2 regions of the Candidatus Brocadia sinica JPN1 genome follow, and region 2 is predicted to be linked to the other one. Evidence: riboswitches for the same ligand, from Rfam matches in the RefSeq annotation. Region 2 holds a riboswitch; the other holds the start of a gene.
What was found. A riboswitch is a leader RNA that binds a small molecule or an ion and turns the genes downstream of it on or off. The one in region 2 is predicted to bind cyclic di-GMP.

Region 1: it holds a riboswitch for cyclic di-GMP, as region 2 does, so the genes downstream of both, BROSI_RS16790 (alkaline phosphatase family protein) here and BROSI_RS00045 (hypothetical protein) in region 2, are expected to answer to the same signal.

Annotation. Positions count from the first base shown of each region.
Region 1 is NZ_BAFN01000001.1:3,671,434-3,677,504, reverse strand. Features, by position in the region: gene BROSI_RS16800 (multiheme c-type cytochrome) at 1-1,083, opposite strand, end outside; gene BROSI_RS16795 (2-isopropylmalate synthase) at 1,429-2,949, shown strand; gene BROSI_RS16790 (alkaline phosphatase family protein) at 2,995-5,085, opposite strand; cyclic di-GMP riboswitch class I at 5,229-5,336, opposite strand; gene BROSI_RS16785 (shikimate dehydrogenase) at 5,697-6,071, shown strand, end outside.
Region 2 is NZ_BAFN01000001.1:11,105-17,175, reverse strand. Features, by position in the region: gene BROSI_RS00050 (FG-GAP-like repeat-containing protein) at 86-2,947, shown strand; cyclic di-GMP riboswitch class I at 3,401-3,512, shown strand; gene BROSI_RS00045 (hypothetical protein) at 3,765-5,324, shown strand; gene BROSI_RS00040 (carboxypeptidase regulatory-like domain-containing protein) at 5,503-5,922, shown strand.

The sequences.
Region 1 (6,071 bases), 3.7 Mb from region 2:
TGGAATTAAAAGCTTTTCCTTTTCTAAACCAAAGACAATATCCTTCGCCTCTTTTATAACAGTCTCAATATTTTTATAGATATCATCAGCCCTCGTTAATGCATTCTTTGCAAAGCGCAAGGAATGGCATCTATTACAAACGGACAGCATGTCTTCACGTTTTTTTACTAATTCAATTTCATCTATGGCAGCGCCATTCCTGTCAATATAAGACAGCCTACTTCCTGCAACAGGGCCACAGGTAAGTCCAAAACTCATATCATGAGTACCCTGAGGCATATGACAGGTAACACATACCGGCGACCGCAAGGACTGGACAGATTGAGATTCTTTTAATATGCCGGATTGACTTGCAGTATAAACAGTCCCGTGCTTGGAAGAGATGTATACATCGTGATGGGGGTGATCTGAACCCATGTGACACGTCCTGCATGCCTCGGGAGTTTTGGCCTCAAGGGTATTAAAGGTATGCCGCGTGTGACATGAATCACATTTAAATTGGATATTATGACACTGCTCACACTTTTCAGAACGGGTGCCTTTGGGAATTTCCATGAGTTTCCTGCACTCCAGCACCCTTTGCCAGCCAATGGAGTGGCGGCTCTTCATAAATTCCTGGTATTCTTTTCTGTGGCATTTGCCACAATTGCTGGCAGTAACCTTGCGATGGACCCTCTTATCATCGCAACTGTTCCCATCAGTGCTGAGATATTCCAACTCTATTGCTTCCTTTGTTGCGAGTTCTGCATTTGAACTAACATGGCATGCCTCGCATCCCACACCCTTTCTTGCATGCTTGCTACCCTGCCAGTCCGCGACCCAGCCATGTGTCACCCTGCGTTCCTCGTGACAGGTTATGCATTTCAAGGATTCGTCGGTAATTCCTTTTTCCTCTTTTGCAACTGTTACCGCTTCTGCGGCTTTGATAATTGGTATTTCTTCAGGAGGGATAATCACTGTTTGCGGGGTAGTTGTCTTCTTGTGGGTCGCACAACTGGCGAGACAACAGAATTCCGCCAAAAGCATCACAATGGTAAGATATTTCAGAGATTTATTTATAGGATATTGTAATGAGTGAGGCATCTTTTTTCCCCCTGATATAATCCTGGATGTTTTTCTCTCCACGAGGCATTATACAAACGTAATCTTAAAATGCCAGCTCCCTTCCGGTAAAGGACAAAAATTTGTTTGTAGTAGTTTATCATACTGTTTTTCTTTCATTAGGCCTTCGGCTACTTTCCCTCTGTTTCCCCTGTAAACGGAGTATGGGGGGTAATTGAAATTCCGATACATTAGATTATGCAGCCACAAGTATCAGGAATTATACCCGATAACACAAACACTTCAAATTGTTATTGAATGTAGTTATGACATGTAGTAAAATTTTTACAGACTCACATCCAAATTATGAAATAAGGGAAACTATTTGTGACCAATAATAACATCATTATTTTTGACACCACACTGCGAGACGGAGAACAGTCGCCTGGAGCAAGTCTGGATATTAACGAAAAGGTCCAGATTGCGCGGCAATTAGCGCTGCTGAATGTGGACGTTATTGAGGCTGGTTTTCCCGTCTCATCACCAGGTGACTTTGAATCGGTAAGCAGAATTGCCCGGGAAATTCGGGGAATTTCCGTGGCAGGTCTTGCCCGCGCCGTTGAAAAGGATATTGACAGTGCCGCCAGGGCTCTGGAAAAGGCCGAAAAGCCACGAATACATGTCTTTCTCGCCACCTCTGAAATTCACAGAAAATACAAGCTCCTTAAGGCAAAGGAAGAAATTGTTCACCTGGCTGTCAAAGGGGTTGCGCACGCCTTAAAATATGTGGATGATGTAGAATTTTCCACAGAAGACGCATCCAGAACGGAACCAGACTTCCTCATTCAGGTTGTCGAGGCCGTTATTGATGCCGGCGCAAAGACTGTTAATATCCCAGATACCGTAGGTTATGCCACGCCCGATCAATATGCCTCCATTATCCGCGGATTAAAAGAAAACGTTAAAAACATTGATAAGGCAATAATCAGCGTACATTGTCACAATGACCTAGGACTTGCCGTGGCTAATTCCCTGGCTGCTATAAAGGCAGGCGCACAACAGGTCGAGTGTACCATCAACGGCATCGGAGAACGGGCAGGGAACGCGGCACTGGAAGAGATCGTGATGGCCATTAAGACACGTCATGATTTTTACCAGCGTTCTACCCGTATTGTCACAAAGGAATTGATTGCCACGAGCAGACTGGTAAGCACCCTTACAGGACTGCGGGTACAGAGGAACAAGGCCATTGTCGGTGAAAATGCATTCGCACACCAGTCAGGGGTACATCAGGACGGGGTAATCAAGGAACGCACTACCTATGAGATTATGAAACCCGAAGACGTCGGGTATTTAAAGACCAAGCTTGTGCTCGGGAAATTATCCGGCCGAAATGCCTTTAAAACACGCATCAAGGAACTGGGATACGAATTATCGGAAAAAGAATTCGAACGGGCTTTTGAGGAATTTAAGCACATAGCTGATAAGAAGAAAGAGGTCTTTGATGAGGATATTGAAGCCATTATCGGCATAGAAAAGATGGAAGTCCCCCATATCTTTCAATTAGAAAGCCTCAGTATCAGTTGCGGACCTACTACGGTTCCAACAGCCGGGGTAAGACTTAAATTACAGGATGGCCGTTTGGTGGATAACACCACCATTGGCGATGGTCCCATTGATGCCCTTTTCAAGGCTGTCGATTTATCAACCGGTATCCCCGGCAAGCTGCAGGATTACAACATCCGCGCTGTTACCAGCGGGAAGGATGCAATGGGTGAGGTTTATGTAAATGTCGAAGTGGATGGGAAAACTATCGGGGGCCGTGCGGTAAGCACTGATATCATCGAGGCCAGCGCAAAGGCCTATTTAAATGCCATCAACAAGGTGGCTGCAATGAAACAAAAGTAGTTACCCCATCAAGAAACCCAAATAAATTTCAAATGCACTTCTCAATCACAGAGAAGCTGTACCAATTACCCAATCCCCTGCGCCGGGAACCTGTTCTTCCCATACCAGGTACAATAAACCGTCTCCTGACGTCACATGAGGTTTGCAACGGAAAATATTGGTTGATTGAGAGTTGATTGTGACCGGCATGGACCAGTTCACTCCGTTTTTACTTGTACTTGAACGTAAATCTGGTACACCTGATGCATAATCAGTCCAGGACATGAAGAATTCATTCCTGGCAGAATTCCATACAATTGCCGGTTGCCACGCTGACGAGTCGCCTAGTGGGATGGTAAGGACGCTACCCCAGGACCACCCTTTGTTAGTACTTGGCCGGATACACAATTTCCATGGTGTTCCGGATGGATCCCGGTTCGCCCACACGGTAATCAGTTTTCTCCCACCCCAGGCAAGCATGGGCAAGTATGAGTAACCGGCATCATTCGTTAAACGGTTCAGGTCTTTCCACGTTGTACCGGAGTTCATGGTGCGCATAAAAAAGACCTCCCAATTATAATAGTTGGGCTTATTCGGGGTCGGCGCCAGATCAATCCACACCATCGAGGCCTCTTTTGGCCCTTCCATGGTTATAGGACTATATTGAATGGGTGAGAAGTTATCCTGCTTAACCATGATTTCAACCCAGTTTCTCCCTCCATCTGCTGATCGGAAACTGGTAATCCTCCTGTTCTGGCCAGAACCTCTCTTATAACGGACGGTGATAATGAGTTCACCGAGTTCATTGGAGATAATTTCGGGTTCTCCTACTATTTCCATTGAAAGAGGGTCGGCAGACTCAAACGTACTGGTTGCAATGAGTTGTTCATTTTCCCAGGTCGATCCATAATCCGGACTTTTCCGGTAATATACCGACCATGTATCGTGAATCCCGTCCAGGGCACGTCCGTCTAGCCAGACAACATGAAGGCCGTCTTTATTGGCAGTCACGGCAGGGAAAAAAGCCCAGCGTGCCTTCTGTGAATCAACCGGTATGGGATTGCTAAAGAACATATCTGCCGAATCTTTCTTCATGAGAAAGACATGTTCATTCCCCGTATCGGTCGGATCATTCTGCGACCAAACAACAAACACCTTCCCATTAAAAATTTTCACCCGTGGATTCCGGCAGTAAACATGAATTTTCGGGTCAGGATTCTGAGAAAAGATGCCGGTCATTATCTGCCCGCGGGCAAACGGAGTGGGAAAGCCAAGGAATTCTCCAACCGTTGGAGCGATATCTCTCAGATAACGTCTCTCAGGGATTTCCAGTCCTGCCGGAGTATCAGGGCCTATGCCCAAAAACAGAACATGACGGCATCCGTGACACATCCCGGCATGCTCCTGAAATCCTCCATATTCATCGTCATGACGGCCATGATCTGATGTAACAATCATGGTTGTCTTATTTGCATAAAACGCATCCCCCTGTATTAACTGCGTCCAAATCTGATAGACCAATTCATCCGCCTTTTTAATTGCCCCGGTGTATGTAACCCAGTCACCGGTGTGTCCGGCTTCGTCAACGTCCCGAAGGTTTACCACTACGAGGTTGGAATGATGCGCCTCTAACTTTGTTTTTAACAGCGCATAGGTGTCAGTATCGTTCCCGCCCTCAAACAATAAACTTGCATAATTAGGGCCATAGGTGGGTTCCAGAGACCAGTCCAGTTGTATATTATTTTTTTTCCCTGTTACAACCAAACAACTCGCCTTCGGTTTACCGGTATGGTACCGAAAATACTCAAAGATGGTTGGCGCTTCGGGACGTACATCGTAAATACCGCCTGATACGACATTGGCAAGATTAGGAGCAACATGCCACTGACCAGTAACAATTGCCATATGGCCGGGGGTTGTAAAAGTGGTTAAATAATCATTGTAGAATTCTGTATATATTGTACCCTGAGGCCGGAGATCATTCCAAATGTGAGGTATGAGATCGTGATCGGCATCTTCAAATGCCTCATTATTCCTCAAACCATCAATAACAACCACAAAAACGTTTTCTGTTGTATAAGCCAGAAGCGGTAAGGAAAATAAAATTACTGCAAAAAAAGTTACTATAGTTATAGCCCTTTGTATTTGCTTTTCCATTTTTCTTTGCTCCTTTCCATGTGAGATTGTGGTTTTCATTGTGCTGATAATGATCCTGAATGTTTTTTTCCGTTGCACATGTATTTACTGCAACAATGACCTAAAACAAAAAAGCCTTACTGCAAAGATTTTTCGTAAACATCTTCGGCAGTAAGGCTGTCTTTATAAACTAATCTCTGGGATAAATGCTTATTTACTAAAGACCCACTACTTTGCGTCCCCTGATCACTCAGGGTTTACCTTTTTCGTGATATCTTCCACTTTGTTGGGTATTTTTACCTGATCAAATGGAAATCGTTTTACTCTATTCAAAATTATTTGTCAAGTCAAAAAATAAATTTATCAAGACGTGAATGAGTCGGATTACCTTTTCAGGGCAATACATGACCGACAATAAATATCGCAAAATTTCTGCTAAGAAATTAATACACACGAGTACATGGAACATTTATTGAAATTTACATTTTGATTTTTCGTTTTTGCATTTATAATAAATTGTATAATTCTTGGCAAAAGAACTGTCTTGGTACACCAAAGAGGCAAAAGTAAACTTCCCTGAAATTCAATAGTTTCTATTACATTTTATTTCTTATCCACTTGCTCGGGAAAAAATGATTTGCATACCCATCATTGCAAACAACCTTGATGATGTTCTCCGGGATATGGAAGATGCATCAAAGTTTGCGGACATTGTCGAATTACGTCTTGACTACATAAAAAATCCAGATCTGAAGCGGATATTGGAAAGGCGAGTTAAGCCTGTGATTGTTACGAACAGACCCGTCAGAGAAGGTGGCAAGTTCGGCGGAAGCGAAGAAGAGAGGATTGCGCTTCTAAAACTCGCTATCCAGTTACAAGCTGATTTCGTCGATGTTGAACATGACAGCATTCAAAATATGCGTGGGGACACGGAGCGCCGTGTCCCTGCGAGTAAAACGAAACTCATTGTTTCCTACCATAATTTTCGTGAAACACCCGATGACCTG
Region 2 (6,071 bases):
GGAAGGGGCTAAAGGATGGTAAAAAAGTGTTTCCCATTGAAATTATTTTGAGAGGAGAATTTGTCTCTATAAGGAGAAAATGGCAATGAAAAAATTCACTTTATTGGCTGTTACATTAATGCTGTCGTTGATTTTTAATTTTATTGTGGAATCGAAGGTCAATGGCGAGGCGCCAGGAACTCCTGCTAACCTTGAGGCGACGGCTGGAAGCGGCATGGTTAACCTCTCATGGGACAGTGTTGCTGGAGCAACCGATTATAACATATATTTTTCAAGACACCCTGGAATAAATAAATCACATTGGAGAGATCTTGCAGGAATGCGAATAAGTCGAAACACATCACCCTATCAACTAACAGGTCTTAACAATGGAACAACGTATTATTTCGTTGTTACTGCAAAAAATTTGTCTGGTGAAAGCTTATCATCAACTGAAGTTTCTGCAATCCCGTCGACATCTCTGGTTAGTCCGGTTCAATTTAACGATATTTCAGTGATCTCCGGGTTAGAACAGACTACAAAGCAAGCATTTGGAAATCCTTTGCTGGGAGATATCAACAATGATGGCAATTTGGATATTGTAGACCCCCATCACGGCGGGAGTCCTTCGCTTTACCAGAATAAGGGGGATGAAACATTCACGAATATAATTAACAGCTCAGGTATAAATACTGATTATATTGATAGACATGGATATGGCTTGGGCGATTATGATAACGACGGGAATCTGGATTTGTTCATTGGTATAAATATACATGGTGACCAGCTTTGGAAAGGAGATGGTACAGGCAAATTTACAAATGTTACAAATGAGACAGGTATTGATAAGATATCTCCTCATGCACGTGCAATAAGTTTAGCAGATTATGACAATGACGGTTATTTAGATTTGTTTGAATCTTTTGAAGGGAGTGCTGGTGTCGGTGTAGTATATAAAAATGACAAAGGTAGTTATTTTCACGATGTTACGGATTCAATTGGACTAGCCAATTCATTTAATATAGTACAGTCTGTTGCGGATTATGACAATGATGGCGATATGGATTATTTTTCTGGTGGTTATGGCAAAGATAAATTATATCGTAATAATGGAAATGGCACTTATAGTTTGAATAGTTCTTTTATTGTCAAAAATGAAAATGTCCTTTGTCGAGGTGTTGCGTGGGGCGATTACAACAACGACGGATTCGTTGACCTTTATGTTTCCAGAGGTAATAATGATTATCATGAAACACTGTTTTGGGATCAAACAAAGATTGTCTTTAGTTTCACAAAATTTACTGATCCTGGCGAAGTAACCTTCCGATGTGATTCGGGCAGTACGATAACTTTTGATTTGCTCATAGGAAATAGATTAAAACCCGCTTCTGTCTACATAGGAAGTGAAAAAAGGAATCCCTCTCAAATTCCTTTCAATCTGAGTTCCGATGAGGTTACAGGGACGCCGGTAATTAATACCGGACAAGAAGACGCCTTCTTCGTTTGGAAAGAAGATACGGATAATGTTTGGCATATACAATGGACCGAGGCTACAAATGCAATTGGACCGGGTTTTTGGGGGCATATTGTATCCGATGGGAATTTTTCGCAAGTGAAGACTAATAGTTTAACATTACTTACAAATTACAAATCTACCCTTTATCGGAATAACGGGGATGGGTCTTTTACCGATGTAACCGAGGAATCACGTACGGGGCACATTGGCAATAACGGCGGGGCAGCATGGGGAGATTTCGATAATGATGGATATTTAGACTTATATGTTGTAGACGCAAGCGATATCCTGGGAAACAGGACAAATACCCTCTATCGTAATCTGGGAGACGGAACTTTCGAGGATATTACCGAGACGGCCGGGGTTGGCGCTGCAGATGCAGTTGGGCGTCATTACGGCGCCTCATGGGGAGACCTTAATAATGACGGAAATCTGGATTTGTTTTTGTCGAACGGATTTGGATGGGGATTTCCTCTATCAAATGGGAAGGCAATACTTTACAAAAATCCTGGGAATGGTAATAACTGGATAAAAATTAAATTGGTAGGCACAAAGAGTAACCGATCAGGAATTGGCGCCAGGGTAGTATTAAATACTTCTCAGGGGATTCAAACACGCCAGCTAAATGGGAATGGAGGTGAAGTTTATTCACAGGGGGTGTCCCCACTTCATTTTGGTTTGGGGAATATAAGTGTGGTAGATACTATTAATATATTCTGGCCAAGTGGCGCCGTCCAGACATTAAGCCAGATTTCAGCGAACCAGGAGCTAACAACTGTCGAGACGAATATAAATGACTCTATGGTAGCCCACTATCCGTTTGATGAGGGGGCAGGAGCGATTGCAACTGATGCGTCTGGCAACGGTAATGATGGCGCTGTGAACGGAGCCGCATGGACGACCGGGAAGAGTGGAAATGGATTAAGCTTTGATGGAATCAACGATTACGTATCAATTTCCCGTATGAATCATGAAGAGATTTCCATTGCTGCATGGTTCTATAAAAATGCAAATGATGCAACGGGTGTTGATGCCATATTTGGTGGATATGGATGGAATCCAAGTTTGCAACTTCGAGAGGGTTTTGATGTGCGATTTTATAAAACCGCACCTGATACACTTCAATTTATCCTCGTGACACAGGATGGAAGTGGAAATAAGACACAGAAAACTGCTATAAAGGATTTGGTCAATTCGGTTGGTGGTTGGTATCATGTAGTTGGCACTTACAACAAGGCTACAGGGAAACAGATGCTCTATGTAAATGGGCAGCTGGCCAATACTCGAACCCATCCGGCGGGGAATACGGTTGTGCCATTGACATTGTATTCCAACATGAGAATAGGGCATACAGGGTTTAATGGTTATTTTAATGGTACGATTGATGATGTTAGAATTTACAAACGTGCCTTGACCGACCAGGAAGTGCAGGATTTGTATAATGCCCTGTAGTAGAGTGTTACCTTTAAAAACTTTTTTGTAAGTTTTATTCATAGAAAACCGTTAACACCAAGGCATGAAATCAGAAATTCAAAACAATTTCAAATAGGCAGTTCAATTGAAGCTGGTGAAGTTTATATCGATGAACAAATAAAAAAGGGTTTTGTGTGACATGGCACATAAGTGCGACGTCACACTTGTGTGCCATGTCACACTTTTCCTTTGCCTTAGCAACGGACGATTCTGCTTTATGGTATCTTATAATAGACTGCATCCAAATGGTTTATGATAAATATTACACGATAAACATTTTGGTCTTGTTTGTGGCATTCTTTTTGACAATTAAAAGTATGCTTGGTTGATGCCTTCTAAGTCATTTTTTACAAGTTTTTTTAACCTGATCTATGGATAGAATTATTGTTGACATAATTTAACAAAAAATTAGGATTCGTACGAAAAATACCGTCCCGAAAAAGGCAAACCCTGAGTGATCAGGGGGCGCAAAGTAAAGGATCTCGTCAGCCATTTAAGCAGTTTAAACAATTTAAACCGCTCATGAGACAGCCTTACTGCCGAAGATGTATCTTAGAATATCTTTGCAGTAAGGCCTTTTTTTTGGCATTTTAAAATTTAATTGTATAAGAATTCTCATTTTATTTGAGCGGGTTACAGGGTAGCATGGACTTTGTCGTAAGCGCTCAATCGAACGACAAACTTTGTTTGTCCATGTTTAACTTAAGAAAGGGGGGTGCATCAAAAAAATCAATTTGTAAATAGTAATTTTGGAGCGTACTTTGTTTTTTAATTTAAAGAAGAGAAGGAGGAGAATATGCGTAAAATATGTAGGTTACTGTTACTATCGCAAGCTACTTTGTTATTGCCTGCACTTATTCACGTTGGAGCAAATGCTGCTGCTCCAAGGCTTGTGGAAGAAAATAAAATAGAAATGCAAAAACAAACTCATCAGCTAGAGGCTGCAAAATCGAGAACGATGGAAGAGATGCTGGCGGATAATGCAACCAAGCAACCGCTGCAGGTAAAGGAGATATCATTCCGTCCGCACGGAGATCCCCAAAAATACGAGGAAATGAAGAAACAGGCGCAAGATAAGACAAAAGCTCCTCAGGGTCGTCCAGAAGCAAAGGGCCCTTTGGCGCCACCGATTATTATGGGGATTAATTTCAATGGAGTTAACCAAACGGCAGCGGGAGGGTGGTATCCACCTGATACCCATGGGGCAGTAGGAAAACAACATTTTGTTGAGGTAACAAATTCTAATGTTAGTATCTACAGGAAATCAGATCAGGTTTTGCAAAGCAGTGTCTCAATGAACGCTTTTTTTGGATATTTCGAAGAAGCTCTTTTTGATCCTCGATGCGTTCATGATAAAGATTGGAATCGTTTTATAATTACCGCAGAGTCGTTTCCAGAAATAGATGGCGATCAATGGCATTTTATTGCAATTTCCAAGAACTGGAATGCCTTTAGCGGATGGTATATTTATGCTTTCAATGTGGGAGCTATTTACGGTGGCGCTTTTTGGGACTATCCTCAACTTGGCATGGATCAGGATGCGTTAATTATTACGGCAAATCTTTTTGATCCTTTTTATATTGGATCAGCTTTGTTCACTATGTCAAAGGCTCGCGCATACAACGGATTAGGTCTTGGTGTCCCATTTTGGGGAGGCCTTATGGGAACCATTGCACCACCTATAGTGCGCGACCAGAATGAGTGGGCGACTTTAGCAGTTGCAGATCCATTTACCGATAATACGGGATTATACCTTTATTACTTGGAAAATGCGGAAAATCCAGCATTCGCTGCTCTGTTGGGACCGTATTATCTGGATGTGCCAGATTTCTTCATACCACCTAGCGCCACCCAACCCGGTACTGCTAGTGTGCTTGACACCCTGGATTGCCGTTTTGTTAATGCAGGCACCCAGATCGGTAATAATCTCTATCAAGTCCACACAGTTAACTTGGGCGGACTTCCCACACCCGTGTGGTATCTGATCGATTGGTGGTTTGGCACGCTTACCGTAGCCGATTCCTTCTTTGCGGCTGGTCCATCCAATGACTGGAATGCCTCGATTGTAGCAAATAACTTTAATGATGTGTATGTAACATGGACATCAAATAATCCTAGCACGGGCACAAACGCCCAAGTGAGGCTCTCCGGCCGAAGGAATTTTGATCCTCTCGATATCGGAGCTGGTGTGGCAGCATTCACAAGTCCTACATATTATACTGGTTATCGATGGGGTGATTACTCAGCGGTCACTGTTGATTCAAGCGTTGCAGGTGAACTCCGTGCCTGGCTTGTTAATGAAACAATCATTAATCCCACTACATGGGGTTCGAGGATAGTCAGAATTGGTTTCTAAGGGATGATTTCTAGATTAGATCATTGTTGCATAAAGGGGGGGAGCAGTGGCAAGTCTCCCCCCTTTTTTATTTTTTACCAAATGTTTACAGATACACTTAGATAAACGCTGATAAAATCAATACTTATATGCATTCTGCGATAATGCACAGAACGCAAAACCAGGAAAATCAATCGATATGATCAGCTTAGTTCGGTTCAGGCTATTCATAACTGTAGCAATGATGGCATTTGTTTTTAGCTGTGTTAAAGACTATAACAATGTCTTGCGAAATAATGAAAAAAAAGAGACATTAAGCGGAAAGTTAGTGGGTGTCGTAACACGAGGTCCAATTTCACCTATGAGTAAAGATGAGAACCTTCAAACAAAACCGGCTATAGATGTAAAAATTGTGGTCATGACCTTATCAGGAAAGACCGTAGAGACCGTAGCGACTGACAATGATGGCAGATACAGTATCACCTTGCCTGCAGGGACTTATCGCATTGAAATGCTCCGTTCATCATCAGAGATGACAAAAGATTTACCTACCGTAGTAACTATTATCAAAGGTAAAGAGACACACCTTGATATTCACATAGACACCCGCATACGTTAGATGATGTATATTTTTAAATTATACGACCTTCCCGTAGTTAGCCCCGCACCGAACCCATAACTTCCATCAACTTCACTGCAGCCAAGATACACTTCATCCTCGGACCAAGGGAACCATTAGAACGATGTTCACCCCGAAGTGGAAAATAA